Regions from separate parts of the Amycolatopsis sp. NPDC004079 genome, predicted to be linked through region 3. Evidence: riboswitches for the same ligand, from Rfam matches in the RefSeq annotation. Region 3 holds a riboswitch; each other region holds the start of a gene.
What was found. Region 3 has a riboswitch for cobalamin ahead of metE (5-methyltetrahydropteroyltriglutamate--homocysteine S-methyltransferase). Riboswitches for the same ligand answer to the same signal wherever they lie in the genome.
Positions count from the first base shown of each region.

Region 1: it holds a riboswitch for cobalamin, as region 3 does, so the genes downstream of both, ABZX37_RS14735 (CoA-acylating methylmalonate-semialdehyde dehydrogenase) here and metE (5-methyltetrahydropteroyltriglutamate--homocysteine S-methyltransferase) in region 3, are expected to answer to the same signal.
Region 2: it holds a riboswitch for cobalamin, as region 3 does, so the genes downstream of both, ABZX37_RS14785 (hypothetical protein) here and metE (5-methyltetrahydropteroyltriglutamate--homocysteine S-methyltransferase) in region 3, are expected to answer to the same signal.

Region 1 covers NZ_JBEXMH010000011.1:108,652-119,169, forward strand. Annotated here, with positions in the region: gene ABZX37_RS14710 (tyrosine-protein phosphatase) at 43-744, shown strand; gene ABZX37_RS14715 (bifunctional 2-methylcitrate synthase/citrate synthase) at 856-1,974, opposite strand; gene prpB (methylisocitrate lyase) at 2,003-2,896, opposite strand; gene ABZX37_RS14725 (MmgE/PrpD family protein) at 2,896-4,377, opposite strand; gene ABZX37_RS14730 (short-chain fatty acyl-CoA regulator family protein) at 4,625-6,025, shown strand; cobalamin riboswitch at 6,078-6,256, shown strand; gene ABZX37_RS14735 (CoA-acylating methylmalonate-semialdehyde dehydrogenase) at 6,414-7,913, shown strand; gene ABZX37_RS14740 (acyl-CoA dehydrogenase family protein) at 7,922-9,061, shown strand; gene ABZX37_RS14745 (enoyl-CoA hydratase/isomerase family protein) at 9,132-10,166, shown strand; gene mmsB (3-hydroxyisobutyrate dehydrogenase) at 10,163-10,518, shown strand, end outside.
Region 2 covers NZ_JBEXMH010000011.1:121,711-132,228, forward strand. Annotated here, with positions in the region: gene ABZX37_RS14765 (ATP-binding cassette domain-containing protein) at 1-1,128, opposite strand, end outside; gene ABZX37_RS14770 (energy-coupling factor transporter transmembrane component T) at 1,125-2,213, opposite strand; gene ABZX37_RS14775 (hypothetical protein) at 2,210-3,028, opposite strand; gene ABZX37_RS14780 (hypothetical protein) at 3,025-4,458, opposite strand; gene ABZX37_RS14785 (hypothetical protein) at 4,476-5,009, opposite strand; cobalamin riboswitch at 5,110-5,257, opposite strand; gene ABZX37_RS14790 (ankyrin repeat domain-containing protein) at 6,580-6,903, opposite strand; gene ABZX37_RS14795 (RHS repeat-associated core domain-containing protein) at 6,905-10,518, opposite strand, start outside.
Region 3 covers NZ_JBEXMH010000008.1:103,307-113,824, forward strand. Annotated here, with positions in the region: gene ABZX37_RS11540 (cytochrome P450) at 1-1,398, opposite strand, end outside; gene metE (5-methyltetrahydropteroyltriglutamate--homocysteine S-methyltransferase) at 1,543-3,807, opposite strand; cobalamin riboswitch at 3,928-4,075, opposite strand; gene ABZX37_RS11550 (ribonucleotide-diphosphate reductase subunit beta) at 4,290-5,363, opposite strand; gene ABZX37_RS11555 (ribonucleoside-diphosphate reductase subunit alpha) at 5,378-8,353, opposite strand; gene ABZX37_RS11560 (acetoacetate decarboxylase family protein) at 8,570-9,181, opposite strand; gene ABZX37_RS11565 (enoyl-CoA hydratase-related protein) at 9,178-10,011, opposite strand; gene ABZX37_RS11570 (VOC family protein) at 10,092-10,457, shown strand.

The DNA of each region.
Region 1 (10,518 bases), on a different contig from region 3:
GCCGGGAGCCAACCGAGAGCGGGCGTCACGCGTCTTGTGACTGTGATCGGCGGCAGAGAGCTTTCCTGGGACGGGTGCGTCAATGTTCGGGATCTCAGCGGGCTGGGGCGGGCCAGGCCGCGTGCGGTGGTCCGGATGGAGGCGCCGACGCGCTTGAGCGAGGCCGGGTGGGCGGCGGCTTGGGCATACGGGGTCCGCACTGTGGTCGATCTGCGCGATCCCGACGAGCACGAACCGGACGACGCACCGAGACCGGCGGGAATCACGACTGTTCATGCCCCGCTGGAACCGGTCGGCACACCGTTCTACGAACAGTGGAAGAAGATCGACAACTTGGCCTCGCCGCTGTACTTTCCGGCGATGCTGGCCGAACACCCCGAGTTGGTGGTCACCGCCGTGCGGACGATCGCCAACGCCGCGCCGGGGTGCGTCGTGTTCCACTGCTCCGGCGGCAAGGACCGGACCGGGCTGCTGGCCCTGGTGTTGCTCACGTTGGCCAGAGCAGCACCGGAAGAGATCATCGCCGACTATCTGCTGACCTACGACCGGATGAAGCAGCGGTACGACGCACTCGGCATCCCTGACCAACTGGCCGGAGTGACCGAACTTCTCGCGGCCCGCAACACCACCATCGAAGCATCGCTGACCTCGACGATCACGTCGTTGACGATGCCGGACTACCTTCTCGACAACGGTCTGTCCGATACCGAACTGACCGCCCTGCACGCCCGCTTGACCATCTGACGAACAAGTCAGCCGGGGAGAACCTTCGGTGCCGGCAATCGGAGGGTCCGGCTACGCGGCCCCGTATCGCACCGGCTGATTCGAGTCTTCCTCAGCCCCGGTTCCGCTGGGTCAGCAGCGGGTGATCGCCCGCTGCGGCTTGCCGCTGTAGGTGCTCGACGGGCGGATCAGGCTGTTGGCCGCGAGCTGTTCGGTGATGTGCGCGGTCCAGCCGGTGATCCGCGCGGCCACGAAGATCGGCGTGAACACCGGGGTGTCGAACCCCATCAGGTGATACGCCGGGCCCGCCGGGTAGTCGAGGTTCGGGTGGAGTCCTTTCGCCGCGTGCATCGCCTGCGCGAGAGCTTCGTAGAGGTCGAGCAGTTCGTGGCCGTCGCGCAGCTCGGCCACCTCCTGCAACGCCTGGCGCATCGTCGGCACCCGGGAATCGCCTTTCTTGTACACCCGGTGCCCGAATCCCATGATCTTGCGCTTGTCGGCGAGGGCTTTCGTCAACCATGCCTCGGCTTTGTCCGCGACGCCGATTTCCTCGAAGGTCGCCATCACCGCCTCGTTCGCGCCGCCGTGCAGCGGGCCTTTCAGCGCCCCGATAGCGGCCGTCACCGCGCTGTAGAGGTCCGACAGCGTCGAGGTGACGACGCGCGAGGTGAAGGTGGAGGCGTTGAAGCTGTGCTCTGCGTAGAGGATCAGAGATGTCTCGAAGGCGCGGACGATCACCGGCTCCGGTACCGCGCCGAGGGTCAGGTACAGGAAGTTCTCCGCGTAGCCGAGATCGTCGCGGGGCGGCAGCGGAAGCAGTCCGTGGCGGCGGCGTTGTGTGAGCGCGACGACCGACGGCAGCACCGCGAACAGGCGCAATGCCTTGGCCTGATTGGCTTCCGGCGAGTTGTCGTCTTCCGCGGGGTCGTTCGCGCCGACAATGCTGACCGCGGTGCGCAGAGTGTCCATCGGGTGCGCCGTCTCCGGCAGGCTGAGCAACGTCATGACCAGCTCGACCGGCAGGCCGCGTTGTGCCCGCTCGGCCTGGTTCTGCTCGGCCAGTTGCGCCGGCGTGGGCAGTTCGCCGTGCCAGAGCAGATAGGCGACCTCTTCGAAGCCGCAGTGCGCGGCGAGGTCCTGGACCGGATAGCCGCGGTAGGTCAGGGAGTTGGTGTCAGGGTTGACCATCGACACGCCGGTGGTGTCGACGACGACCCCGGAGAGTCCTTTGTGGATGGTTGGTGCGGACATCGGCGTCCTCCTGGCAGTCGGGCGAGCGTCACACGGAGAAGGTGAAAATGTTCTGGTCGAACGTGTTGTAGGCGGGGTAATCGAGCAGGTCGTAGAGATCACGGCGGTGCTGCATGCGGTCGAGCAGCCCCTCTTGCGTGCCTTCGCCGGCGATCTCGCGCAGAGCCGTCTCGGCGGCGTGCATGGCGATCCGCAGCAGCGTGACCGGGTAGATGACCAGGTTCACCCCGAGCGATTCCAGGGTCGGCGCGTCGAGCAGCTTGCTTTTCCCGAACTCGGTCATGTTGGCGAGAATCGGGACGTCGACGGCGGCCCGCATCTTCTCGAAGTCTTCCGGACCGGTCATCGCTTCGGGGAAGATGAGGTCGGCACCCGCGTCGGCGAAGGCCTTGGCTCGTTCGATCGCGTCGTCCAAGCCGTGCACTCCCGCGGCGTCGGTGCGCGCGGCGATCACGAAGTCCGGGTCGCGACGCGCGGAGGCCGCGGCCGAGACGCGGCGGACCGCGACGTCCCGGTCGACGACGTCCTTGCCGTCGAGGTGGCCGCAGCGCTTCGGGTTCACCTGGTCCTCCAGGTGCATCCCGGCGACGCCGGCGTCTTCCAGGAGCTGGACGGTGCGGGCGGCGTTCATCGGCTCGCCGAACCCGGTGTCGGCGTCGACGAGCGCGGGCAGCGCGGTGACCCGGGCGATCTGCTGCGCCCGGCCGGCGACCTCGGTGATCGTGGTCAGGCCGATATCAGGCAGGCCGAGGTCCGCCGACAGCACGGCACCGGAGACGTAGACGCCCTCGAACCCTTCGCGCTCGATGAGCTTGGCGCTGAGCGGGTTGAACGCGCCCGGGAACCGCTGCAGCTTGCCGGAATTCAGCCCGGCTCGGAACGCGGCCCGCTTCTGCGCGGCAGTGGGAGCGGCGTGCAGCATCAGAAGATCCCCTTCGTCTTCGGGGTCGCGTCGATCGCCGACGGCAGGGTCAGCTCGCGAACCTCGTCGGCGTCCAGTTCGGACAGTCGGCTGACGGTGTCGAGGAACCGGTCCTGGTCGGCCGGGGCGATCACGCCGTCGGCGAGCGTGCGGAACTTCGCCACGTACTGCTCGCGGGCGAACGGCCTGGCCCCGGCTGGATGGGCGTCGGCGACGGCGATCTCGTCGGTGACCGTGGTCCCGTCGGCAAGAGTGACTTCGACACGGCCGCCGAACGCCGGTTCCGGCTCGTGGTACCGCCGAGTCCACTCCTGATCCTCCACAGTGGATACTTTCTGCCACAGCTCCACCGTGTCCGGGCGGGTCGCGCGTTCCCGGGCGTAAGACTTCTCGTGGTGCCAGGCCCGGTCCTGCAGCGCGACCGCGAAGATGTACGGGATCGAGTGATCGAGGGTTTCGCGGCTGGCGTTCGGATCGTATTTCTGCGGATCGTTCGCCCCGGAGCCGATCACGTGATGCGTGTGATGGCTGGTGCGGATCACGATCTTCTCGACCTTGCCGAGTTCGCCGATCCGCGGGCCGAGCCGTCGCGCGAGGTCGATCAGCGCCTGGCTCTGGTACTCCGCCGAATGCTCCTTGGTGTAGGTGTCCAAAATGGACCTCTTCGCCTCGCCCGGCGCGGGCAGCGGGACGGTGTAGCGCGCTTCCGGGCCGCCCAGCAGCCAGGCGACGAACCCGTCTTCTCCCTCGTAGATCGGGCTCGGCGCGCCTTCGCCGCGCATCGCCCGGTCAACCGCTTCGATCGCGGCTTTCCCGGCGAATGCGGGGGCGTACGCCTTCCAGGACGAGATCTCGCCCTTGCGCGACTGCCGCGTGGCCGTCGTGGCGTGCAGCGCCTGCCCGATCGCCTGGTACACGGTTTCGGTGTCCAGCCGCAGCAGCGCGCCCAAGCCGCCCGCCACCGACGGGCCGAGGTGCGCGACGTGGTCGATCTTGTGTTCGTGCAGGCAGATCCCGCGGACGAGGTCGACCTGCAGCTCGTACCCGGCGGCGATGCCGCGGACCACATCGGCTCCGGTGCGGCCGGTGTGCTGCGCGACGGCGAGAATCGGCGGGATGTTGTCGCCCGGATGCGAGTAGTCCGCGGCCAGGAACGTGTCGTGGTAGTCCAGCTCCCGTACCGCGACGCCGTTCGCCCACGCGGCCCACTCCGGGGCGTACCGGCCGGGCACGCCGAACACGGTCGCGCCGGGCCCGGCCGGATGCGCCAGCGCCTGGTCGCGGGCCGCGGACACCGGCCGCCGGGACAGCGAGGCGGCGGCGACCGCGGCGTTGTCGATCACCCGGTTGACCACCATCTCGGTCACCTCGGGAGCGACTGTCACGGGATCGACAGCGACGGACGCCAGCTTCCAGGCCAGCTGCTCCTCGCGGGGCAGCGGCTCGGCGGAACGGTAGGTGCGGACGGGATGGTCGATCATCATTTTCCTTCGGGTACGGAGAAACCGGTCTTCTCGCCGACCGGCCGACGTCGGCCGTGCGCGGCGGGCAACGGGCGCGGCACGCGGCCAGCGCCGACGGCTCGGGCGATGTCCGTCCGACCTCCCTGTGAAGCTTGTGGTGCCATGCGATCAGCGTGGCACCGAAGAACGGGACAGGCGATACCTGGGGGCTGTGAAGTGTTGTGAACATTCGCGGCAGCCTTGTAAATGTTGTTACAGTTCGAAAATGGAGAAGATGTTCGCTGGCGCGCGGCTGCGGCAGCTGCGCGAGGGGCAGTCGATGACGCAGTCCGACCTCGCCCGGCTGCTGGAGATCTCCCCCAGTTACGTGAACCAGCTCGAGCACAACGGGCGTCCGCTCACGCTGCCCGTGCTGGTGCGGCTGACCGAGCACTTCGGCGTGGACGCCGAGTTCTTCGCGCCGCAGGACATCGCCCGGCTCGTCGCCGACGTCCGCGAGGTGTTCGCCGACGAAACCGTGACCGGCTCGGCGTCCGCGGGCGAGGTCGACGAGCTGACCGCCAAGCTGCCCGAGGTGGCCAGGACGCTGGTCGCGCTGCACCGCCGATACCGGGAGGCCGTGGAGAACATCGCGACGCTGGTGTCCGAGCAGGGCATGGACCGCGCGGTCGCGAACCAGCCGCACGAGGAGATCCGCGACTGGTTCTACCGCCGCCGCAACTACGTCGCCGAACTGGACGAGCCCGCCGAACGACTCGCGGCGGAGCTGCGGCTGGTGCCCGGGGAAGTGCGTTCGGGACTGGCATCGGGCCTGCGGGAGCGGCACGGCGTCACCATCGCCGCCGCCCCCATCGGCGCCGACCAGCACCGCTTCGACCCGGCCGCACGGGTGCTGCACCTCTCCCCCGCGCTGCGTCCGGGCCAGGCCGCGTTCCGTCTCGCCTCGGAACTCGCCATGCTGGAAGCGGGAACCACGATCGACCGGCTGGTGGACGGCGGCGGTTTCACCGGCGAAACCGCCCGGCGCCTGGCGAGAATCGGCCTGGCCAACTACTTCGCCGGAGCGCTCGTGCTCCCGTACCGCGTGTTCCTCGGGGCGGCTGAGCGCTGCCGCTACGACATCACGCGGCTGTCGGATCACTTCGGCGTCGGATTCGAGACGATCTGCCACCGGCTCTCGACCCTGCAACGGCGCGGCACCCGCGGGGCGCCCTTCTCCTTCGTCCGGGTCGACCGGGCGGGCAACATCTCGAAACGCCAGTCGGCGACCGGGTTCCACTTCTCCCGCGTCGGCGGTTCGTGTCCGCTGTGGATCGTCTACGAGGCGTTCGGCTCGCCGGGAAAGATCGTCACCCAGGTCGCCGAACTGCCGGACGGCAAGAAGTACTTCTGGCTCGCCCGCACGGTCGACCGCTCCGTCGGCGGGCACGGCGACCCCGGCAAGACGTTCGCCATCGGGCTCGGCTGCGAACTGCGCCACGCCCGGCGGCTCGTCTACTCCGACGGCCTCGCCCTCGGCGCCGACGCGGCGGTGACCCCGATCGGCATGGGCTGCAAGGTGTGCGAACGGCCCGCCTGCCCGCAGCGCGCCTTCCCCGCGATCGGGAAGCCGCTGCGCGTCGACGAACACGCCAGCAGCCTGCTCCCCTACCCGCCCCTCGGCTGAGCACCGCCACCCGGACGAGATCCCCTCAGCCGGTCGACATAGTAGGAATTCCTACTATAGGATGCCAACAGGTCTGCGGTGCAGGGAAGCCGGTGCGAATCCGGCGCGGTCCCGCCACTGTGACCGGGGAGCGGCGCTCCACCCGAAAGACGGCCACTGGCGCGAGCCGGGAAGGCCTGGGGCGCCGCGGATCCGGGAGCCAGGATACCGGCCGCGGACGTTCGTGTTCGTCCACGAGGATGGAGCTGAACGCATGCGGATTCTTCCTGCCTGCGCGAAAAACGCCGACCCGCCGCCCGGCCTTCGGTAGCTCAAGCCTGCCCGGAAACCCCGGCCGCCGCCGTGTGCGGCCGGGCAGTTCGTCCTGCGCTCTCGCGAAAGGCATGCCATGACCACCGAACTCCGGCATTTCGTCGGCGGCAAACCCGTGCCCGGCGCCTCGGGCCGGTTCGCCGACGTCTTCGACCCCAGTACCGGCGCCGTCCAGGCCAGGGTGCCGCTCGCCTCCGCCGAGGAGGTGAGCGCCGCAGTCGGCATCGCGGCCGCCGCCCAGCTCGAATGGGCGCGCTGGAATCCGCAGCGCCGCGCCCGCGTGCTGATGCGGTTCCTCGACCTAGTCCGGTCCGAAGAGGACAGTCTCGCGCGGCTGCTGTCCTCCGAGCACGGCAAAACGATCGCCGACGCCCGCGGCGACCTCCAGCGCGGGCTGGAGGTGGTCGAGTTCGCGATCGGGATCCCGCACCTGCTCAAGGGCGAGTTCAGCGACTCCGCGGGCACCGGGATCGACGTCTACTCGATGCGGCAGCCGCTCGGCGTCGTCGCCGGGATCACGCCGTTCAACTTCCCGGCGATGATTCCGCTGTGGAAGGCCGCGCCCGCGATCGCCTGTGGCAACGCGTTCGTGCTCAAGCCGTCCGAGCGCGATCCGTCCGTACCGCTGCGGCTGGCCGAACTGTTCCTGGAGGCCGGGCTGCCGCCGGGCGTCTTCCAGGTCGTCAACGGCGACAAGGAGGCCGTCGACGCGCTGCTCACCGATCCCCGGGTCGAGGCGGTCGGGTTCGTCGGATCGTCGTCGATCGCCGAGTACATCTACACCACCGCCGCTTCGCACGGGAAGCGCGCCCAGTGCTTCGGCGGGGCGAAGAACCACCTGATCGTCATGCCCGACGCCGACCTCGGGCAGGTCGTCGATGCCCTGATCGGCGCGGGCTACGGCTCTGCGGGAGAGCGCTGCATGGCCATCTCCGTCGCCGTCCCGGTCGGCGAGGCCACCGCGGACGCGCTGGTCGAACGGCTCGCCGAGCGCGTGAAGACCCTCAAGGTCGGGGCAGCGCACGACGAGACCGCCGACTTCGGTCCCCTGGTCACGGCCGACGCCGTGCGGCGGGTGCGGGATTACCTCGAGGTCGGTGTCGCCGAGGGCGCGGAGCTGGTGGTGGACGGCCGCGATCTCACGGTTCCGGGGCACGAGAACGGGTTCTTCCTCGGCGGCTGCCTGTTCGACAAGGTGACGCCGAAGATGCGGATCTACCGGGAGGAGATTTTCGGCCCGGTGCTGTCGGTCGTCCGCGCGGCCGATTACGAAGAGGCGCTGCGATTGCCGAGCGAACACGAATACGGCAACGGCGTGGCGATCTTCACCCGTGACGGCGACACCGCCCGCGATTTCACCGCCCGCGTGAACACCGGCATGGTCGGCGTGAACGTCCCGATCCCGGTGCCGATCGCGTACCACACTTTCGGCGGCTGGAAGCGGTCCGGCTTCGGCGATCTCAACCAGCACGGCCCGGATTCGGTCCGCTTCTACACCAAGACGAAGACTGTTACCTCGCGGTGGCCGTCCGGCATCAAGGAAGAAGCCTCGTTCGTCATCCCGACGATGGATTGAGGCGGGTCATGAGACTGACCGGAGAACAACTCGCGCTGCGCGACACCACCGCGGACTTCGCGGCCGAGCATCTCGCGCCGCACGCGCTGGAATGGGACCGGGACAAGCACTTCCCGGTCGACGTGCTGCGGAAGGCGGCCGAACTCGGTCTCGGCGGGCTGTACCTGCCCGAGGACGTCGGCGGCTCCGGCCTCGGCCGGCTCGACGGCGTGCTCGTGTTCGAAGCGCTCGCCACCGGCTGCCCGTCGATCGCGGCCTACGCGTCCATCCACAACATGGTCGCGACGATGATCGACCGGTTCGGCGACGACACCCAGCGCCGCCGCTACCTGCCGCGTATGTCCACTATGGACTCGCTCGGCAGCTACTGCCTCACCGAACCCGGCGCCGGTTCGGACGCCGCCGCCCTCACGACCCGCGCGCGACGGGACGGAGACCACTACTTCCTCAGCGGCGTCAAGCAATTCATCTCCGGCGCGGGCACGTCCGACGTCTATGTCGTGCTGGCGCGGACCGGCGGGCCTGGCGCGGCAGGGATCTCCGCGTTCGTGGTCGAGCGGAACACCCCTGGCGTTTCGTTCGGCCCGAACGAGGTCAAGATGGGCTGGAACGCCCAGCCGACGAGACAGGTCGTCTTCGACGACGCCCCGGTGCCCGCGACCGCGCTGCTGGGCGGCGAGGGAGCCGGGTTCAAGGTGGCGATGTCCGCTTTGGACGGCGGACGGCTCAACATCGCCGCGTGCTCGCTCGGCGGCGCGAAAACGGCGCTGGGCAAAGCCGTCCGGCATGTGTCGGAGCGCTCCGCATTCGGCGCGAAGCTCTCCGAAGCGCAGGCCCTGCGGTTCCGCCTGGCCGACATGCGCACCGACCTCGAAGCCGCCCAGACGCTGTTGTGGCGCGCCGCGGACGCGCTCGACCAAGGCGACCCCGATGCCACCCAGCTTTCCGCGATGGCCAAGCGATTCTGCACCGACGCCGGATTCGAGATCGCGAACCAGGCGCTGCAACTGCACGGCGGCTACGGGTACCTGGCCGAGTACGGGATCGAGAAGATCGTTCGCGACCTGCGGGTGCACCAGATCCTCGAAGGGACCAACGAAATCATGCGGGTCATCATTTCCCGCCGGATGCTGGCGGAGGCGGCATGAGCACATCAGCGCGACAGCTTGCTCGTGCCGCCGACTGGGCGCGGGTATCCCGCACATCACTGGAGGCCGCGTGAGCGACGTCGAATTCCTTGTCCACAGCGGGATCGGGCGGATCACGCTCAACCGCCCCCGCGCGCTCAACGCCCTGACCCACGACATGGTCCGGGCGATCACCGCCCACCTCGACCGATGGCGCGACGACCCGGGCGTGCGCGCCGTGCTCGTCGAAGGCGCCGGCGAACGCGGGCTGTGCGCCGGCGGCGACATCCGCTCCATCTACGAGGACGCTCGTGCGGGCGGCACCGCCACGCTGGAGTTCTGGGCCGACGAGTACCGGCTGAACGCCGCGATCGCCCGCTACCCCAAGCCGTATGTGGCGATCATGGACGGACTGGTCATGGGCGGCGGCGTCGGGGTGTCCGCGCACGGCAGCCACCGCGTGGCCACCAACCGGTCCCGGATCGCGATGCCTGAGGTGGGCATCGGCTTCGTCCCCGACGTCGGCGGCACTTATCTGCTTTCGCGCACTCCCGGCGAACTGGGCACGCACGCCGCTCTCACGACCGCACAACTCTCCGGAGCCGACGCCGTCCACTGCGGACTGGCCGATTTCTTCGTCCCGGCGGACCGGCTGCCCGACCTGTTCGACGCCCTGGCCACCCGCACCCCCGACTCGGCTTTGGCGCTGGTCGCCGAAACTCCGCCGCCGAGTGCACTGGCGGCCGAAGCCGCGTGGATCGATCACTGCTACGCCGCCGACACGGTCGAAGAGATCCTGGGCCGGCTGCGCGACGGCGGCGAAGCGGCGGTCGCCGCGGCCAAGGAAATCGAAAGCAAGTCCCCTGCCGCGCTGAAGGTCACCCTTCGAGCACTGCGTACTGCGGCGACCCTGCCGGACCTGGAATCGGTGCTGGCGCAGGAATACCGGATCTCGCACCGGGCGTTCGGCTCCGCCGAGTTCACCGAGGGCATCCGTGCGCAGGTCATCGACAAGGACCGGTCGCCCCGCTGGCACCCGGCGACCCTGGCCGAGGTCGACGCCGACCTGGTCGGCAGCTATTTCGCAGCGCTGGGCGACGAAGAGTGGACGGGAGTGGCCCGATGAGCATCGCTTTCCTGGGGCTCGGGAACATGGGCGGGCCCATGGCCGCCAACCTGGTCAAGGCCGGGGAGAAGGTGACCGGCTACGACCCGGTCCCCGACGCCCGTGCCGCCGCGGCCGGAAACGGCGTGTCCGTGGCGACTGCCGCGATCGCGGCAGTCGCGGACGCAGCAGTCGTGATCACCATGCTCCCCAGCGGACAGCACGTGCTGGACTGCTACCGGGACATCGTCCCCGCCGCCTCGCCCGGCACGCTGTTCCTCGACTGTTCGACCATCGAGGTCGCCGACGCGCGCGATGCCGCCGACCTCGCCGCCGCGGACGGGCACCTGGCGCTCGACGCTCCGGTGTCGGG
Region 2 (10,518 bases), on a different contig from region 3:
TTCCTCGCCGACGGTGTGCAGGTACAGCAGATCCGCCGGGGACTGCGGGACCAGAGCCGCGAGTTCCCGGCGCGGCACCGGTTTCAGGCCCGCGGGATCCGTCCCGCGGATCGTGACGGCACCGCGGTGCCGGGCGCCGCTGCCCTGCAATGCCCACAACAGAGACGACTTGCCGGAGCCGTTGCGGCCCATCAGCGCCACCGTCTCCCCGGCGGCCACGGTCAACGACACTTCGCGCACCGCGACCGTGTCGCCGTAGCGAACCACGACGTCTCGGCTGGCCAACGTTTCTTCGCCGGAACCGAGTGGCCCGGGCACCGGCGCCGAAGGAAGTTCGGCGCGCAGTGACTGCGCTTGACGGCGGGCGTCGCGGACCGACAGCGGCAACGGATCCCACCCGGCGAGGCGTCCCAACGCGACCACCGGCGGGGCGATCGGCGCGGACCGCATCGCCTGCGCGGGTTCGGCGGCGGTGACCCGGCCGCCGTCCACGGTCAGCACCCGGTCGGCGTACTGCAGCACCCGTTCCAGCCGGTGTTCGGCGATCAGGACGGTGACCCCGAGGTCGTGGACCAGCCGGGTCACCGCGGCCAGGACTTCCTCCGCGGCGCCCGGATCCAGCGCGGAGGTCGGTTCGTCGAGGACCAGCACTCGCGGGCCCGCGGCCAGCACCGCGCCGATCGCGACCCGCTGCTGCTGCCCGCCGGACAGCGCGCGGAGCGGACGGTCCCGCAGCTCCGCGATGCCCAGCAGATCCATCGTCTCCTCCACCCGCTTGCGCATCACGCCGGCGGGCACGCCCAGCTGTTCCATGCCGTAGGCCAGTTCCTCCTCCACCGAATCGGTCACGAACCCGGCGACGGGGTCTTGCCCTACTACGCCGACCACCGCGGCGAGTTCACGCGGCCGGTGCGTGCGGGTGTCCCGCCCGGCCACGGTGACCCTCCCGGCCAGCCGTCCGCCGGTGAAGTGCGGCACCAGCCCGTTCACCGCGCCCAGCAGCGTCGATTTGCCGGAACCGGTGCGGCCCACCACGAGCGCCAGCTCTCCTTCGTCGATGTGCAAGGAGACCTCGCGCAGCACGGGCGTGTCCCGATAGGAGATGGTCACCTCGGAGAAGTCGATCACCGCAGTACTCCCGGCCGGTACCGCGCGGTCAGCTCGGGTGGAGGTGGGGCAGCGAGCGCGGGCAGCAATCCGGCGAGGATCCCGGCCAATGCCACCAGATCCATCCCCGGCGCCAGCAGCGGCGGGTTCAGCACGACCGGATCGGCCGACGCGACCAGCGCGGCCGCGGCAACGCCGGACGCCGTGACGGCCCACTCCGGCACTGTCCAGGGATCCGGCCGGTAGCGGGTCCGCTGAACGCGCCTGCCGCCGAGATAGAGCCCCACACCGCACACCACCGCACCCGCAGCCAGCATCACCGGCCCGTAACTGTGCTGTTCGGCGGCCAGCAACCCGTAGCTGCCCACGCACAACCCGAGCAGACCGGCCAGCATCAGCGCCGCGGCGGTGCGGCGAGCCGCCGCGGACCTCTCCCAGCGTTGGCCGTAGCCGCGGGAGTCCATCGCCGCGGCCAGCGCGATCGCCCGGTCCAGCGCGTCGGCCAGCACCGGCAACGCCACTGACCGGAACAGTTTTCCAGTGGCTCCGCGCAGCGCGCGGGCGCGCATGATCCGCTGTCCGCTCTCGATCAGCTGCGGCGCCACGGTCAGCGCGATCACCACGGTGGTGCCGATTTCGTACAGGGCACCGGGCAGCATGCGCAGCACCCGCTTGGGGTTGGCCAGCGTGTTCGCCGCGCCGACGCACACCAGCAAGGTAGCCAGCCGCAACCCGTCGCAGGCGGCGCTGAGGATGCCTTCCAGTTCGACCGGCCCGCCGAGGCGCACCCCGGCCATCCAGTGCGGCAGCGGAATCCGCGGCAGCGTGAACAGCAGATGCCCTCCCCCGGTGAAGGCGGAACCGAGCAGGATCCGGAACAGCACCCGGAACCCGATCACCACCAGCGCCAGGACCAGGTACGCGCGGAACCCCCTGGCCCACGGGGCCTCCCCGCGCCGGGCGGCCACCACGACCCCGGCCACCGCGAGAATCAACCCGAGCAGCAACGGATTCGTGGTCCTGCTGGCCGCCGTCGCCATGCCCAGCGCCCAGATCCACCACGCCGCGGGATGCAGCATCCGCGGCAGCGAGGCGGCGCCGATCACTCCGCTTCTCGCCTGCGGCGGCGCCGGACCAGGACCGCGGCGAGGACTCCCAGCAGCCAGATCGCCCCGAACGCCACGACTGGCAGAATCGGGAATCCGCTTGTGCCAGCGGTCTCGGACGCGGCCGCCGCCGGTTCCGGCGCGCTGCTCGCCGCCGACGGCCGAGATGAACCCGTCGAAACCGGTGCGTTCGCCGGTGCCGACGGCGGCGGCTCACCCGGCGCGGCGGCACCCGAACTCTTCGGCGGCAGTTGCGTTCCTCCCGGAGCCCGCGGCGACGGTGCACTGTCTCCTGCCGCGGTGGGGTTCGGGCCCCCGACGCCGCCTTGCTGCTGCGCCGGACCCGCCGGGGCGATCAGCGCGGCCACCGCCGGACTGGGCGGCTTCCCGTCCCCGAAGGACCAGCCCTCGACCTGGCCTGCCCGCGGAGTGGCACTCATCGCGCCCTCGTTGCTGTACTCCCAGCGGTTCGTTCCGGCATTGCCGTCCCAGTACGACCAGTACGCCGTCGTGGGAGGCGTGTCCGTGCACGGCTCCACCGACGGCGAGGGCCGATCGTCGATGCGGCACACAAAAGCCGGGCCGTCGTGCACGGTCCCGGCGGTGCGGAATCCTGCCGCGCGCAACGCGTCGTACCCGGATTCGGGCGGCGTGCCAAGGCAACGCTGCACCACTCCGCCGCCGAGGGACCCGAAGTCCACCACCACGAGCACACCGGACGTCGCCGTGCACGCCGGTGCCGCCACCGCAGCGGGCGCCGCGTTGCCGCCCATCGCCATCAATCCGGCCGCCAGCGCGGCAATCAGCCGCCTCACGACCGGGATCCCCTGCGGCGCACCAGCAACCAGAACGTGCCCGCGGCGAACAGCAAACCGGCCAGTACCGCTGCCGCGATTCCGTTCGGGCCGGCCCAGAACGACGCCGGACGCGGTTCCAGCGCCCGCGCCTGCCCGACCTGATCCGGCGGCGAGGTGGTCGACGGCACCGGCCGCGCGCTCGGCACCGGGCCAGCCGAACCGCTCGCTGGAGCCTCGGCGGCGGTGGGCGGGGCTGAGCCAGCTGGTTCGGTCCGCGGCACGCCGCTGTGCCTTCCTCCTGGCAACCCCGGGCCCGGGGCGCCACGCCCCGGACTGCCAGGCGGCACGGTGCCAGGCAGCACGGTGCCGGGCGGCGGATTGTCCGGCGGCCGAGGCGGAACCGGACCGGGAACCGCGGCGGACAGGCCCAGCAATGCCTGTGCGGTGGCCCGGCGCACGCCGTCCTGCTTGCCCACGTTGTCGGCACCGCTGCGCTTGAGCCAGAACGCCTTCGCGTCGAGGGCGATCGCGTCCAGGTCCGTCTGGCTCTTCGCGATCGCACCGGCCATCGCCGGAACCGGCACGCTCGCGGGCACCTGCATGGCGGCCAGCCACCCGGTCGCCCGGGAGGCCGCCGCGCCGTCGCCGCCGAGGGCCAGCGCCATCGCGGCCAGCCCGGACGAGTTGGTGTTCACCTGCGCCGGGGTTTTCGGATCCGCGCTGAACGCTCCCGTCGCGGGATCCTGATGAGCGCGCAGCCAGCCCAGCCCCCGCGCGACCTGCTGCCGATGGCCGCCGATCTCGACGAGTGCCCACACCCCCATCGCCGTGGTGTCGGCGCTGGCATCGGTATCCGACGCGCACTGCGCGGTCTCGCCGCCCGCGGGCACGTTCAGCCGGAACCCGCCGCCCGGACATTGCTGGCGCAGCAGCACAGCCTTCCCGGCAGGGTTGCCGATCCCGGCCTTGTGCAAGCCGATCAGCGCCAAAGCCTGCCCGAACACGTTCGCCGGGGTGCGCGCTCCGCCGACCGCGGTGTCCTCGAAAGCGCCCGCGGAACCCTGCGCCGCACCGAGCCGTGCGATGAGGTCGATGGTGTCGCCCTTGCTGTCCTTCCCCCATTGGCGCGGATTCACTCCTTGCTCGACAGCCACGATCAGGTCCTTGCCCGTGAGGCCCGCCGAGACGATCGTGGCGCTGAAGAAGTGCGCCCGCAGTTTCGCGGTCGCCTTCGCCTGCGCTGCCGGTTCGACTCCCGCGCGGTGCATGGCGAGCAGCGCGTCGGCCATCAACCCCGCGTCGGTGTTGCCGGGACTGACCGGGTCCGGATAGCCGTCGCCGAGCCGGCTGAACTCGTGGGCCAGGAACTCCGCGGCGGCCACCGCGGGCTCGGAGACGTCCGGCGCGGGTGCCGGAACCGCCGCGGCCAGCACCAACGCGCTGGCCACGGCACCGGCACCCCAGCTCACGAACCGGTCCAGTTCGGGTCTTTCGCCTGCGCGAGGGTCAGGCTCATCTGGTTCGGGTCCGTCGCCGTGCCCGCGCCGAAGGAGAACCCGAGCACCGTGCCCGGCGCCGGGTCCGAGACGTCGACGCCCTCGTCGGCATAGGTCCAGTTGGCGTTCTGCTTGTCCGGCACCCAGTACGCCCAGTACGGAGCGTTCGGCACGAACCCGGTGCACGGATCGGCGGAACTGGACGGACGAGCGTCGATCCGGCACAAGTACTGGTACGGACCCTGCTGCCCCTGCCCGGTCCCGTGCACCGGAGCGAACCCGGCCTCGCTGAGCGCCTCGAACGCCGTCTCCGGATCACCGGCGACACAACGTCTGGTCACCGAGGCGCCGGCGAAATGCGTGGCGTCCACCACGACCGTCACGCCGGAACTGCCCTGGCACGGGCCGTTCGTGTACGACGCCGGTGCTGCGGCAGCGGGAGAGGAAACGAAAAGGGGAACCGCGAGCACACTGATCGCGGCAGTCTTGGCCAGGGAGAACATAGTGATGTCCTTTGCGGTGAGTGGTCTTGAACGCGACCCGTCACCGCGACACCCCAGTCAAGCGCACGCGCGGCCGGGCCCCGTTCCGCAGTCTTCGACGGTGGAGCCACTCGTGACCGTCAGGCATTCCGACTTGCCCGCCACGAGGCGAGCCTACGGTTGCGAGTCAGCGCCGGCTCTTGCCCGGCTTCCCCTGACGATCACGTTATTCGGTTGTACAGCAACCAAACGCTAGCACCAGAGCCGCGAGTTCCACACCGCTTACCAGGTACCTCACCTGAAGCGATCAAACGGTCACAGTCTGAAGTTGGCCGAATCGATGCCTTGACGTCGTCGGCCGCCTCATCGCCCTTGCCGCGGCAACATCGGATCCATCCGGTCTCGCACGCGGAGCGCGCTCCAGTTAGCCAGCAGAGATTCTGCGCTCGGCGGTCGCCTGGTTGACCACGAAAGCCCGAGTGAGCGGCGCTACTCCCCCGCCCAGGTCGAGCGCACGCCTGCCCGGCTCGCTCAAGCTCGCATTAATTGCCGAAAGAAATCCACGACGACAGGGGGGCCGCATCCAGCTTCTACCCGAATGCTTCGGGGTGTCCTACCCCATTCAGGCCAGTCAAACTGCCGTACCGACAACCGGCCGATGCCAACAAAGCACAAGATTATTCTGCGACCCTCTTATTTGAGGATTTTCACTCGTCGCCGACCAGCGGCTAAACTGGTGTAGCACTGCGCTTAGCCGTTCCCGCTTTGGGAGCGGAGGGTAGCAGGTTCAAATCCTGTCATCCCGACTCGGCTTTGGAGGGGCTGGACCTGCGGGTTCAGCCCCTTTTTCGTGCCGTCCGACGCGGCCCGGGAGCTAGCACAGTGCTCAGTGACACTCCTATTTGAGGATTTTCACATGCGCACCCGAGCCCTGAAGCCCGCTCCGCCGGCCTGGCAGGCCTTGATCAACGAGTGGGCTATGTCACTCGAGCAGGAGACCCCCGCACGATCCGCTGCTATTGCGACGCCGGGGCTGCTTCCGCACCTGACTCGCCGACCCAGTCGCACGGTCGCAAGCGAACGCCCCGCGTCCCTCGGCTTGCCCCGACGCGTCGGCCACGTCCTCGGCAAAGGAAGCAGCAAATGGCACGAATCCCTTCATCGCCGCCACCTGCAAAGAACTTGACCCTCATCGCCGTGTCGGTGCGAGCCATACGTGGCACCAACTCCGCCAGACCACAGTTCAACGACATCCGGTACGGCACTCCGCTTTCAACTAGCGGAATAAAAATCATGCGGCACCTCCGTAGAAGTGACACCGAGATGCCGCATGGAAATAACATCCAAATGATTAAGCACCGGACCGCCGACAACAACTCTCACGCCAACAGGATAATTAGAACGATTCAAGATCCTGAAATTGGCAGAGAACCGGCAGCTTCAAGCAGACCCTGCGATGCCAGCTCATACTAACGCCGCCACCGTCGGCAGGATCGCCGACCTAAAACTCCAAGCTGATCGACCCACATAATTTCAGGCAAGTGAAGAATTACCACTTCGACACGAGGGATGGAAAATTCCCCATTAACCACTAGTCAATTCGTCGAAATAACTTCCAAGCAGAAAATAACTCGATAGCAAGCCAGTGGCCATTACTTCGAGCAATATCCTCGGCAGTTAATTGCTCGAAGTCTTTTGTTCGACAGGACAGATCAGCCCCCCTTGCCAAAAGAAGCGCGGTCGAGTCAACGTGAAGCGGCCCACCTGATTGAGCATGATCGTCGCCTTCCCGGTCAACAGCATGATGGAGCAACGTGAATCCGTTCCACTCTTCATTCACGTCGACACCCTCATCAAGCAGGCTACAAAGGGCGAGGACATTTCCCATCTCTACCGCAGAGTGCGCCGGAGACATTTCAGCCACCCCATCCGCCTTCCGTAACATTCACTCTAACTCCCGGGAATTCGCTTTCAAACTGCCGGACTACTGATTGACACGATATACACATCGCTTTCTCGGTATGTATATTGATAGTACCACGGACATACGGGGATGGCTCCCCTAGATTGTTGGCAATGTAAGTGAGCAGCTTTATCTCGGTGTCAGTTTTACGATTATTTTTCCCAGTCGCAGTAGCTTTATACCTTATTGGATTGTTGACATCGCCAGGCTTCGGCACAGTACCATCTCGGGGCGCACGTCCGCTCACCGACTGAAGCAGCTGCGGGGACTCGCCCTCAATAAGCACCTCAGCCGCAGCAACGTTAGCGTCTTTGCCGACTGAGCCATTCCTCAAGCCAAATATTCGAAGTGCTTCAGCCGCTTCTTTCGCAATATTTCTCGCGCCTGAGGCAGATACGGACCGAGCACCACCCGCCCCCAATCCGCCTGCGACCGACATGCCAAGGTCACCAAGAAGACTAATTCCAGATTCACGCTCGCATTGCCGGTAGTTATCCAAGCAATAAGTCGCTGCGATGACCTTAGCGCCTTCGACATCGTTTTTATGCTCGATCAAGTACTGGAGAGCCTTCCAGCAGCCCGTGCGCCCGAAGCAGATGCTCGCCATCTGATTCTCGCCAACAGCCTCGAAAGAATTATCCCACCATCCAATCGAGCTGGGCATATGTCGCGCTTGCTGAAATAGGTCATACACATCGGCTCGGTTGGACGTTCGTGGAGAGTGCCTTTTCACCCAGCCTGCCCGCTGCTTTTGATCCGCCGCTTGCTCCACTCGCTCCGTATCGGCATCCCATGCTGAACGGGGAGACGACCCGTAGCCCTTCTCCCGGCAGGCGAGACTGTCACCACAGCCAGGCGGCAGCACCATCGGCTCGAGGCCCGAGGGATCGCTCGAGGAAACCGGGCTGTTGTTGGCGTACGAGTATCCGTTGATCTGTTGGGGACTCGCGGGGTTGAACACCGGGTCCAGCGACAGAAAACGACCTGCCGCTGAGTCGTATGCGCGAGCGCCCAGTTGGGTGAGGCCGGTCGACCTGTCCTCGGTGCCGCCGACAAAGCCTCGTTCGCCGGGCAGGTCTGTAGCCGGTCCGCGCGGGGTCCCGAACGGGTCCTGCCTCCGCTGAGTCACACTCAGGTCCGTCGAGTCGACGGCGATCTGGCTCGTGCCCTGGTGGTCTCCGGCCAGCCACGTCAGCTTGCCGCTCGTACGGACCGCGACGATCCCGCTGCCGTGGCTGTAATACCGCGTCGTGCTGACACTTTGACCTGTCGAGTCAGCATGGATTTCCTGGCCGCCCAGGTACAGCGTGGTGCCAGAGGGGTCGTGCCGGAGCAGTCGGCTGCCTCCGGCGTCGTAGACGAAGCTGGTTTTCGCCGAGCCTTCCACGACCGAATCGAGCTGGCCCTCCAATGTCCAATCGAGGTTCTGCTGGGCAGCGATGCCCGGCCGGGTCTTGGTGTTGCCGATCTGGTCGTAGGTGTACTGGCTGTCCGGCTTGCCGGGGACGCTGGTCGAGTTCAGCTGGTGTGGTTTCGCCACCCCGGGATCTGCATAGCTGTATTTGCGGGTGACCTCCCCCGCGCTTGTGTGCTGTGTGTCGGTCAGCCGGTTTCCGGACTTGTCGTAGGTGAACGACTGCCAGTAAGGAGCCGGACCGGTAAGAGAGGCGGTCGACGGAGCGCTGTCGCATGCCGCAGCTGGCGGTGTCCAGGCGTCGGTGAGCCGCCGCAGGTAGTCGTAGCGGAAGCACTGGGTGTCCGCTGGCTGGTCTTGTGGCGTGTTGGAGATAGAAGTGATGTTTCCGGCCGGGTTGTAGGCATAGTGAGTGTCCGCCTGCATCGGGTGCGGAACCTCGGCGTCGACGATGGTCCGGTCCAATCGCCGGGTGTGATCGTCGTAGTAGTACGACTGCCAGACCCGGTGGTCGCCTTGGCCGAGTTGCAGACGCTGGATCTCGCCGTAGCGGCTGTAGTCCGACGCGGTGACGTAATCCGCGTCGCCGTTCGTGGTGATCGGATGGCCGAGGTCGTCGTAGGCATAGAGCATGCTCTCGACGGCCAGGTCGCCCGCTGCCGGAAAGCTGGAGCCGCCGACGCTGCCGTCCGGGTTGTAGGACAGGTAGGTTGTGTACGAGCCGGCGAGTTTGGGGCCTTCGACCGCGGGAATGGTGACGGTCTGGATGGTCGGCTGATACAGCGGTGAGTAGGCGTTGACCTTTTCGGCGTAAGCGTTGCCGTTGACCCACCGGGTCGAGCTGGCAAGCTGCCCGACGCCCTTGAACGCTGTGTCATAAACCCATTCGGCCATTTTGGTGCCGGTGGTGCTGCCCTGATAGGTGCCGGTCTTCCGGCCGAGGGCGTCGTAGCTGTACGCGAGAGTGACGTTGCGGGCGTCTGTCGTGCTGACCTGCTGGCCGAGCTCGTTGTAGGCATAGGTCGTCGTGCCGCGGTCGGGATCGTTGGCTTGCTTCAGCTGGCCATGAAGGTCGTAGCTGTAGGTCCAGTGGTTGCCGCTCGAGTCCGTCACCGACGCGAGCTGGTTCGCAGCCGTGTATCCGTAGGTGGTCTCGTCGTAATCACCGGTCGGTTGCGCGCCGTGGTACTGCCGCAGCGCACGCGTGCGTCCGCGGGCGTCCGTGACGGTCGTGGTGGGCACCCCGCCCGCCGGTGGGGTCACGCTGGTCCAATCCCCGCCGTAAGTGGTCGTGGTGCGCCACTTTTCGGCACCGCCTGCCTGGTAGACCGCAGCGATCGACCGGCCCGCGCCGTCGAACTGCGTGACAGTGAAGCCCGGGATCTCGGTGTCGCTCGCGACCCAGAGCTTCGTGTCGACGTTCTGGTCGTTGTAAAACGGCTGGGTCGTCTTGTACGCGCGGTTCTGCGAGTCGTAGCGCGTGTCGACCAGCAGTCGCCCGCCGCCGGGTGCGGGCGATTGCACTTGCCGAGGACGGTAGAAGCTGTCGTAGATCGTGGTCGCGGTGACGAACCGGCCGTTGGCGTTCACGCTCGTCGTTGAAACGGCACTCGGCCCGTCATTTCGAATGTCATAGGCAAAGCGGGTGTTGCCCTGCGGGTTGTCCGGACGCGGCCTGTTCGGCAGCCATATCTCGGCATTGCGGCCCAGCGCGTCGTAGGCGATCTCCTTGACCCGTCCGTTCGGATCAGTCGTGGTCTTGGCTGCACCCCAAGCAGGTTCAAAGACAGTCGTCGTCTTCTGGTTGAGCGTGTTGGCAGTCACCAGCTGCGTGACCGGTCCGCCGGTCGCCGGCGTGTAAATGCTCGTGGCCTCGTGGCCGACGGCGTCGATGACTTTCGTGGTACGGCCGTAGACATCGCGCTCGGTCTTCGCGGCTGCCCGGTAGACCGGCTTGCCGTTGTCGTACCTGTCGAGGTCCTGTACCGACGTGACGTCACCGACGGTGGGTGCCGCGCCAGCAGGTTGATTGTCGTAGAACGAGACGGCATCAGAGCCAGCATCGCGCGGGTAGACCGGTGGTGTTCCACAAGCGACAGTCGTGCTCTCGACTCGGGACGGGTACGACAGCATCCACAACGCAGTGTTCTGCG
Region 3 (10,518 bases):
CCCGATGCACTTGTGCGCGCCGCCGCCGAACGGCATCCACGCGAACCGGTGCGCTTTGTCCTCGCGACGGTCCGGGCCGAACCGCTCGGGGTCGAAGCGCGGCGGATCGGTCCAGTGCTCGGGGGAGTAGTGGTTCAGCGTCGGCGAAACCGCGACCATCGTGCCTTCCGGCAGGTAGTGGCCGAGGACGGCAGTGTCCTTTGTGGTCTTCCGGGCCAGCGACGGCACCGGCGCGCGCAGCCGCAGCGCCTCCTTCATGACCAGATCCAGCGTTTCGAGGCTTTCCAGCGCGTCGAGGTCCGGCAGGTCGTCGCCGAGGCGCAGCGACTCCTCGCGGGCGCGCTCCTGCCATTCCGGGTGTTTCGCGAGGTAGTAGGCCATCGCGCTGGCGGTGATGGTGGTCGTGTCGTGCGCGGCCATCATCAGGAAGATCATGTGGTTGACGATGTCGGCGTCGCTGAACCGGTCGCCGTCCTCGGAGGCCGCGTGGCAGAGCGCGGAGAACAGGTCGTCGCCGTCCGCGTCGCGCTTCGCCGCCAGATTCTCGCCGAAATAGCGCTCCAGCGCCCGCCTGCCGCGCAAACCCGCGGCCCAGCGACCGCCAGGCACCGGATATCGCACCACAGCGGTACCGGCGCGCACAGCGGCCACGAACGCGCGGTTGATGCGCTCGGCGTCGGCGGCGGAGCGCATGCCCATGAAAACCTGCGTCGCGACGTCCAGCGTCAGCTGTTTGAACGCCCAATACAACTGGGGACGGCCGGACGGCAGCGCCGCGACGCCTTCGCGCAACGCCGGGCCCATCTGCGCGACATAGCCGCGGAGCCGGTCGCGGGTGAAGGCCTCCTGCATGATCCGGCGGTGCAGGTGGTGCTCGCCGAAATCGAGCAGCATGAGCCCGCGCTCGAAGAACCGCTCGATGAAGAACTTCCAGCCCTCTTGGGAAAACGCCTTGTCCTTGTTCACGAGCGCGGCCTGCGTGGCGTCGGCCCCGGACAGCGTGACGATCCGCTGGCCGAACACGCCCATCCACGACACCGGGCCGAACTGCTCGAAGCGGCGCAGGCTGAAGTCGAGACCGAACCTCATCCCGTCGAGCGTGTGGCCGATCAACGGCGGTCCGTCGTCGCCGAGGATGGGCTTCAGGCCGCTGCCCGCCGGGGGAGCCGCGAGTTCGCGGACCGGCCAGCGCGCGCCGAGCCAGCGTTCGTCCACCTTGCGCGGCAACGGGATCGCGGTCAGCGGCGGCATCCGGCCGCGCAGGTTCTCCGAGAGCCGGGTGACGCCGTCGCTCCCGGCGTGCGCGAGGGTGCCGAGCGCGTCGGGACCTACTCGGGCGGCCCGGCCGAGCGCGCCGCCAGTCGTCGGGATTCCCGCTTTTCCGGTCACGTCCGCCATGACGACCACCTCCCGGCAAGGGTATCGGTCGCGTCCACGGTCCCCTGTTATTGACAACATGACAATACCTTGCGGGGCTGCCGTTCGGGTGATCCTCGGGGCGGTGCCGGGCGGCTGGTCTTTCGCCGCCCGGCACCGGCGGGGTCAGCGAGGTTCGGCGCGCAGTTCCCGGGCTGCGTCGACCAGGTGTCGCAGTGCTGGCTCGACCTCGGCGTAGCCGCGGGTCTTGAGGCCGCAGTCCGGGTTGATCCACAGGCGTTCCGTCGGAACTGCGCTGAGTGCTGTGCGCACCAGGCTGGTCAGTTCGTTCTGGTCCGGCACGCGTGGTGAGTGGATGTCGTATACGCCGGGGCCGACGCCGCGGGCGAAGCCTGCGTCGTTCAGGTCGGCGAGGACTTCCATCTTTGAGCGAGCGGCTTCGATGCTGGTGACGTCGGCGTCGAGGGCGTCGATCGCGGGTAGTACGTCGCCGAATTCCGAGTAGCACATGTGGGTGTGGATCTGGGTGGTTGCCGCCGCGCCTGAGGTGGCCAGGCGGAACGCGGGCACGGCCCAGTCGAAGTACGCCTCGCGGTCCGCCGCGTGTAGCGGGAGCAGTTCGCGCAATGCTGGTTCGTCGACTTGCACGACGCGGATTCCGGCGGCTTCCAGGTCGGCGACCTCGTCCCGGACTGCCAGCGCGACTTGGCGTGCGGTGTCGGTCAGTGGTTGGTCGTCGCGGACGAATGACCAGGCCAGGATTGTCACTGGGCCGGTCAGCATGCCTTTCACCGGACGGTCGGTGCGGCTTTGCGCGTACTGGGTCCATTCGACGGTCATGGGGTTCGGGCGGGAAACGTCGCCGAACAGGATCGGCGGGCGGACGCATCGGGATCCGTACGACTGGACCCAGCCGAAGTCGGTCGTGGCGAATCCGGTGAGTTGTTCGGCGAAGTACTGGACCATGTCGTTGCGTTCCGGTTCGCCGTGGACGAGGACGTCCAGGCCTAGGTCTTCCTGCAAACGCACTGCGCGGTCGATTTCGGTACGCATCGCGGTGCGGTAGGCGTTGTCGTCGAGTTTGCCTGTGCGGTGGGCGGCCCGGGCTCGGCGGACCTCGCTGGTTTGCGGGAAAGAGCCGATGGTGGTGGTGGGGAGCGGGGGGAGGTTCAGGGATTCTTGTTGTGCTGCAGCGCGTTCTAGGTACGGGATGCGGACGGTGTCTTCCGGTTGGAGTGCTGCGACGCGCGCCCGGACGTCGGCGTCGTTGAGCTCCTCAGCACTGGCTCGGTCGGCGACGGCGGCCCGCGCCGGGTTGAGGTCGACGTTCTCGCCGTTCAACACTCGGCCGAGCAGGACGACCTCATCCACCTTCTGTTGTGCGAAGGCTAGCCAGTTCTTCACGCGTGGGTTGAAATCTGTCTCTGCTCCCACGTCGTAAGGGACGTGCAGGAGGGAGCACGACGTCGATACGCTTACGTGTGCCGCGGTGGCTTTTAGTTGTGCGGCGCGGGCCAGTGCTACGTCGGGGTCGGTGCGCCAGATGTTTCGGCCGTCCACGATTCCGGCGAGGACTTCCTTGTCTCGCAACGCTCCTTCTGCTGCTGCTTTGTCTACAAAGGATGCATCGGTTACCAGATCGACGGCCAACGCTTCGATGGGGGAGCGGGCCAGTACGCCCAGCGCTCGGCCCAGTCCGCCGAAGTACCCGGCTACCAGCAGCTTGGGGCGATGCTTTTCCTTGGCCAGCCAGTGGTATGCGCGGGTGAGGGCGTTGAACTCCGAGGTCGTCCTGTCTGCGGCGAATGCTGGTTCGTCCAACTGGACCCACTCGACGCCTTCGTCGGCCAGTTCGCTCAGCAGTTCGGCGTATGCGGGCAGCAGTTCGTCCAGCAGTTCCAGCGGGCTGAATCCGGGCTCGGTTGCCTTGGCCAGCACCAGGAAGGTGACCGGGCCGACGAGCACCGGGCGCGGGGTGATGCCTAGGGCGCGGGCTTCGCGTACCTCGTCGATCGGGGCGGTGCCGGTGAGGGCGAACCGGGAGCTCGGGCCCAGTTCCGGGACGAGGTAGTGGTAGTTGGTGTCGAACCACTTCGTCATTTCCAGCGCGGGGGCGTCTGGGACCCCGCGAGCGGCGGCGAAGTAGGTGTCCAGGGGGGAGAGCCCTAGGCGGGTGAAGCGTTCCGGCAGCGCGCCGAAGAGGGCGGTGGTGTCCAGTACCTGGTCGTAGAAGGAGAAGGTGCTGGAGGGGATTGAGTCCAGGCCTTGGTCGCGCAGGGTTGTCCAGGTTTGTTCGCGCAGTCGTCGGGCGGTGGTCTGGAGTTCTTCCTCGGTGGTGGTGCCTGCCCAGTAGGCCTCGAGGGCTCGCTTCAGCTCCCTGGCTGGGCCGATGCGCGGGTAACCGAGAACTGTGGTGCCGATCGTGTTCACAGCATGCATCCTCACGTGCTCGCCGGAAGAGTCCGGGCACGCGCAAACGCTGTGCTTCGGTCGGTGCCCTTTCCCGCGAGGCCCGGACTCACGCACGCCGTCGGCGTGCGTGCCATTGGCAGGTATTCGGACTCGTGGGCGTGGCGCTCGTGCCTACTGGCTGTCGCTTCCCGGGCTGGTGCCCAGTGCTTTACCGCGTTCGCGGTGACAGCTTTCGTTCCCACTTACCGCTGCGGGGCAGTCCCGGAATCGCACCGGGTTCCCTGTTGCCTCGCCGGTGCGGGGCCGCGCGAAAAAGCTCGGCCCCGCACAGGCGAACCAGTGGCGGGACCGAGCTTAGCGGTTGCGGCCGGTGCGCGGCACAATCCGGGCGGGCGTCCCGAAGTGCGGGATCGTCACGGTGCTCTGAGCGCGGCTTGCCAGAACGCGGCTCGGCCACGCCCTGGCGAACCAGAGCGTGGCCGAGTTTCAGCGGTTCGGGATCAGTCCCAGTCGAGCGCTCCGCCGGACTGGTACTCGATGACGCGGGTCTCGAAGAAGTTCTTCTCCTTCTTCAAGTCCATCGCCTCCGACATCCAGGGGAACGGGTTTTCGTTCTCGCCGTAGATCGGGGTCAGGCCGATCTGCTGGGCGCGGCGGTCGGTGATGAAGTGCATGTACTGCTCGCACAGGTCAGCCGACAGGCCGAGCATGCCGCGCGGCATGGTGTCGCGGGCGTACTTGACCTCCAGTTCGCACGCGTCCTGCAGCATCCCGCGGATCTCGGCCTGGAACTCCTCGGTCCACAGGTGCGGGTTCTCGATCTTGATCTGGTTGATGCAGTCGATGCCGAAGTTCAGGTGGATCGACTCGTCGCGCAGGATGTACTGGTACTGCTCGGCGATGCCGACCATCTTGTTCCGGCGGCCCAGCGACAGGATCTGCGCGAAACCGGTGTAGAACCACATGCCCTCGAAGATCACGTAGAACGCCACGAGGTCGCGCAGGAACGCCTGGTCGGCTTCCGGCGTGCCGGTTTCGAAGTCCGGGTTTTCCAGGTTCTGCGTGTACTTCAGCGCCCACGCGTCCTTGTCCGAAATGGACGGGACCTCGCGGTACATGTTGAACAGCTCGCCCTCGACCAGGCCGAGGCTTTCGCAGATGTACTGGAAGGTGTGCGTGTGCACGGCCTCCTCGAAGGCCTGGCGCAGCAGGTACTGGCGGCACTCCGGGTTGGTGATCTGCCGGTACACCGCGAGCACGATGTTGTTGGCCACCAACGACTCCGCCGTCGCGAAGAAGCCGAGGTTGCGCTTGAGCATCTGCCGCTCGTCCTCGGTGAGGCCGTCCGGCGACTTCCACAGCGCGATGTCGGCCTGCATCGCGACCTCGGTCGGCATCCAGTGGTTGTTGCACGCCGCGAGGTACTTGTCCCACGCCCACCGGTACTTCATCGGCAGCAGCTGGTTGACGTCGGCCCGCGCGTTGATCATGCGCTTGTCGTCGACGTTGATCCGGGCCGCGCCGACCTCGATCTCGCCGAGGCCGGTCGCGTCCGTCGTTTCCACGTTCGTCATGGTTCAGGGATTCCTTACTGGCAGGCTTCGCAGTCGGGGTCGTCGATCCGGCAGGCAGCGCCCTCGGTGGCGACGAAGTCGACGTCGGTCTTCGGCATCTCCTTCGGCTCCGCGGGAACAGCCGCGGCAGGCGACGGTGCGGGGGAGACGGCCGGAACCGCGGCGGACGGCGACGGCGACGGCGTGGCAGCGGGAGCCGCGGCGGGGGCGGCGGCAGCCGGAGCGGCCGGGGCCGGAGTGGCGGAGACGGCGTTCAGCTTGCCGTCGGTGCCGCGCAGGGTGCTCTTCTCCACGTGCGTCGCGGACTGCGCCCGCAGGTAGTACGTGGTCTTGAGGCCCTTGTGCCAGGCGTAGCGGTACAGCTCGTCGAGCTTGCGCCCGCTCGGCGCCGCGATGTACAGGTTCAGCGACTGCGCCTGGTCGATCCACTTCTGCCGCACCGAACCGGCGTCCACGATCCACTTCGACTCGATCTCGAAGGCCGTCGCGTACAGCGCTTTGAGGTCGTCCGGAACGCGGTCGATCTGGCCGAGGCTGCCGTCGAAGTACTTCAGGTCGCTGACCATGACCTCGTCCCACAGGCCGCGCGCCTTGAGGCTCTTGACCAGGTGCGGGTTGACGACGGTGAAGTCGCCGGACATGTTCGACTTGACGTACAGGTTCTGGAACAGCGGCTCGATCGACTGGCCGACGCCCGAGATGTTGGAGATCGTCGCGGTCGGCGCGATCGCCATCACGTTGGAGTTGCGCATGCCGACGGTCTTGACGCGCTCGCGCAGCGGGGCCCAGTCCAGCGTCGTCGAGGTGTCGACGTCGAGGCCGTCGCCCTGGCGGGCGTCGATGAGCAGCTGCATCGAGTCGATCGGCAGGATTCCCTTGCTCCACAAGGAACCCTCGAACGTCTGGTACTGGCCGCGCTCCTGCGCGAGATCGGTCGAGGCCGAGATCGCGTAGTAGGAGAGGTGCTCCATCGAAGTGTCGGCGAACTTCACCGCGTCGGCGGACGCGAACGGCACGCCCAGCTCGAACAGCGCGTCCTGGAAGCCCATGATGCCCAGGCCGACCGGACGGTGGCGCAGGTTGGAACGCCGCGCCTCCGGGATCGTGTAGAAGTTGATGTCGATCACGTTGTCGAGCATGCGCACCGCGGTGCGCACGGTCTTCTCGAGCCGCTCGGTGTCGAGCCCTTCAGGGGTGACGTGCTTGAGCAGGTTCACCGAGCCGAGGTTGCAGACCGCGACCTCTTCGGTGTTCGTGTTCAGCGTGATCTCGGTGCACAGGTTGGACGAGTGCACGACGCCGACGTGCTGCTGCGGCGAGCGCAGGTTGCACGGGTCCTTGAAGGTGATCCACGGGTGGCCGGTCTCGAACAGCATGGTCAGCATCCGCCGCCACAGTTCGACCGCGCGGACCTTGCGGAACACCTTGATCTCGCCGCGCGCGGCGGCCGCCTCGTACTCGCGGTAGCGCTGCGCGAACGCGTTGCCGTAGAGGTCGTGCAGGTCCGGCGTCTCGTTCGGCGAGAACAGCGTCCACTCGGCGTTCGCCTCGACGCGGCGCAGGAACTCGTCCGGGACCCAGTTGGCGGTGTTCATGTCGTGCGTGCGCCGCCGGTCGTCGCCGGTGTTCTTGCGCAGGTCGAGGAATTCCTCGATGTCGACGTGCCAGGTCTCCAGGTACGCGCAGGCCGCGCCCTTGCGCTTGCCGCCCTGGTTGACCGCGACCGCGGTGTCGTTGGCGATCTTCAGGAACGGCACGACGCCCTGGGACTGGCCGTTGGTGCCCTTGATGTGCGCGCCGAGGCCGCGGACCGGGGTCCAGTCGTTGCCGAGGCCGCCCGAGTACTTGGCCAGCAGCGCGTTGTTCTTGTACGCCTGGAAGATCGAGTCCAGGTCGTCGTCCACAGTGGTCAGGAAGCAGGACGACAGCTGCGCGCGGTTGGTGCCGCTGTTGAACAGCGTCGGGGTGGACGCCATGAAGTGGAACGTCGACAGCAGTTCGTAGAACTCGATGGCGCGGGCTTCGCGGTCGTCCTCGCGGATCGCCAGGCCCATCGCGACGCGCATGAAGAACGCCTGCGGCAGCTCGAACCGCACGCCGTTGTGGTGCTGGAAGTACCGGTCGTACAGCGTCTGCAGGCCGAGGAAGCCGAAGTCGAGGTCGCGCTCGGCGTGAATGGCGGCGGTGATCTTGTCCAGGTCGAAGCCCAGCAGTTCGCCGTCGACCAGTTCCAGCTCGACCGCGCGGCGCAGGTAGGCGCGGAAGTACGCCGGGTATTCGCCGGCCATCTCGTCCTGGCTGGCCTGACGCGGCTTCCGCGCGAGGTAGCTCAGCGCTTCGCCGCGCAGCTTGTCCAGCAGCAGCCGGGCGGACACGAACGAGTAGTTCGGCTCCTGCTCGACGAGCACGCGCGCGGCCATGATCTGCGCGAGCGCGAGCTCGTCGGCGGTGATGCCGTCGTAGAGGTTGCGCTTGGCCTCGGCCAGCACCGGCTCGGCGGACACGTCCTCGAGCCCGGCGACGGCCTCGCCGACGACGTGCGAAACGCGCGCCCAGTCGAGCGGGCGGAGCGTTCCGTCGGCGCTCTTGACGCTCAGCGCGACCTCGGTCGACGCCGGCGCGGCGGCCTCGCGGGCCTTCGAACGCTCGTCGCGGTAGAGGACGTAGGCGCGGGCGACCTTGTGGTGCCCGCCGCGCATCAGGGCGAGTTCGACCTGGTCCTGGATCTGCTCGATGTGCAGCGCGGTCTCCGGGCCGGTGTGGCGCAGCAGCGCCGCCTCGACCTGCCCGGTCAGCTCCGCGACCACGTGGTGCACGCGGGAGGACGCGGCGGCGTCGCCGCCCTCGACCGCGAGGAAGGCCTTGGTCAGCGCCACCGAGATCTTGCCCGCGTCGAAGGGCGAGACGCTTCCGTCCCGCCGGATCACGCGGACCGCGCTCGGGGCCCCCTCCGCCGCCGACGGCGGCCGCTGACCGGTTTCCACTGACATGCGTGTCTCCAACAGTTCCTCGAAATGGGCGCGTTCGAGCGGCACACAGCCGGTCAAGGCCATGCGCTGCGGTTTCGTCGAAACAGCCCGGCCGCCCTCGTCAAGCGGTCTCCCCGTCGCTGGGGGCTGCCGGTTCCCAGAGACTACATCTTGGGGTTCAGGCTCGCACGCGCCCCAAGGTATGGCGTGTCACTCTCACCCTGGCGGGTTATCCGATCACCGAGGGCAAGATCCGAAGCGGAGCTTCGTGGCGCCCAGTGCCGCACTGGCCACGGGCCGTTTCCCGGCCAGGCAGGCCAGTGGTCCGGCCGGGTTGACCGACCAGTCGGCGGCCGCCGCGCGGGGTTTCCCGCGCCACTCGACCGGGGTACGCAGCGGGCTGCCGTTTCGGGTTTGAGCGATCTCGAAGCGTACCGGGAGTGCGATCGGGAGCCCGACGCGCGGGGTGAAGGCAGCGGTGGCGATCCAGTCGTCGGAGGTCGCGGCGGTGAAGGTGCGCCCGCCGGTGAAGGTGAAGGCCGCGAGTTCCTTGGGGATGCCCCATAGCTCGCGCCCGCCCGCGCGCGAGACCTCGCTGTCGACCCAGATGTCGGTGATCGACGCGGCGAGCCCGCGGCCGCGGACGGCGACGCAGGAGAGGAGTTCGTGGTAGCTCAGCTGACCAGAGGCGAGGTAGTCGATCCAGGCGGTGAAGACGGCGGCTTGGTTGCCGAGGAGCAGCGGCTCGGCACCGTCGGGCAGCGCGGGCAGCTCGTCGACCGGCACTCGCCAGATCGAGATGCAGGCGTCGGCGGCGAGGTGCCACGGTTCGGGCGGGTACTCGGTCATTCGCCGGTCCACGGCAGGTACGGCGGCAGATCTCGGTCCACGCGCAACGGGAACTGCGGCGGGCGTTTCTGGAAGAACGAGGCGATGCCTTCGACGGCGTCGGGGTTCGAGCCCAGTTGGGAGATGAGCTTCGAGTCCACCTGGTGGACGTCGAACGGCGACGGGGCCGAGACCATCCGGTAGAGCAGCTGGCGGGTGACCGCGACTGCCACCGGTGCGGTGGTCTCGGCGATTTCCCGCGCCTTCGCCTGGGCCTGGCTCAGCACGTCTTCGGGGTCGTGGATCTGGTGGACGAGACCGGCTTGGAGCGCTTCGTCGGGTCCGAAGAGCCGTCCGCTGACCATCCAGTCGACGGCCGCGCCCATCCCGACGAGCCGGGGGAGGAACCACGCTGACGCGCCCTCGGGGTAGATCCCGCGGCGGGTGAAGACGAAGCCGAACTTGGAGTCGGTCGAGGCGAACCGGTAGTCGCAGGACAGCGTGATGGTGATCCCCGCGCCGACCGACGCCCCGCGCAACGCGGCGAGCACCGGCTTGTTCATGGTGAAGATCCGCTTCGAGACGCGGCCCGCGGGTTCCTGCCAGTCGTCCGGCGGACGGTCGCCGAAGTCGAACCCGCCGGACGAGAGATCGGCTCCGACGGAGAAGTCCCTGCCGGCGGTCCCGAGCACGACCGCGCGGACGTCCTCGTCCCGGTCGGCGCGGTCGAGCGCGCGGGCGAGTTCGTCGGCCATCCGGGTCGTGTAGCCGTTGCGGGCCTCGGGCCGGTCGAGCAGGACGGTCGCGACCTTGCCCGCGACCTCGTAGGCGATCTCCGCGTAGGAGTCCATGGGAGGAAGGTAGGGCGCCGGAGCCTTGTTTTCAATGTGTCAATAACGGTGGGGCGGTCGTGGCTGGGCATGCTCGGATCATGCTGAAGGTGGGCACGGCGGTGCTGGGAGTCGAGGACATGGAGCGCGCGGTTTCGTTCTGGAGCGACGCGCTGGGGTACGCGCGGCGGGATGACGCGACGGATTTCGTGGTGCTGTTGCCTCCTGACGGCGCGGGGCCGGGGGTGGCGTTCCAGCGGAGTTCGGCGCCGGTGCAGGAGGTGCCGCGGGTGCACCTGGACCTGTACGCCGGGGATGCCGCGGACCAGGCGGCGGAGGTCGAGCGGTTGGTGGGGCTGGGGGCGAGGCGGGTGGATTGGCCGCACTATCCAGCGGATCCGGACTTCGTGGTCCTGGCGGATCCGGAAGGCAACCGGTTCTGCGTCATCGACACCGCGCACGGCTGACTGAGGTCCGTGAAGGACTCCTTGAGGGAATCTGATTCCCCTATGGAGTCCTTCACGGCAC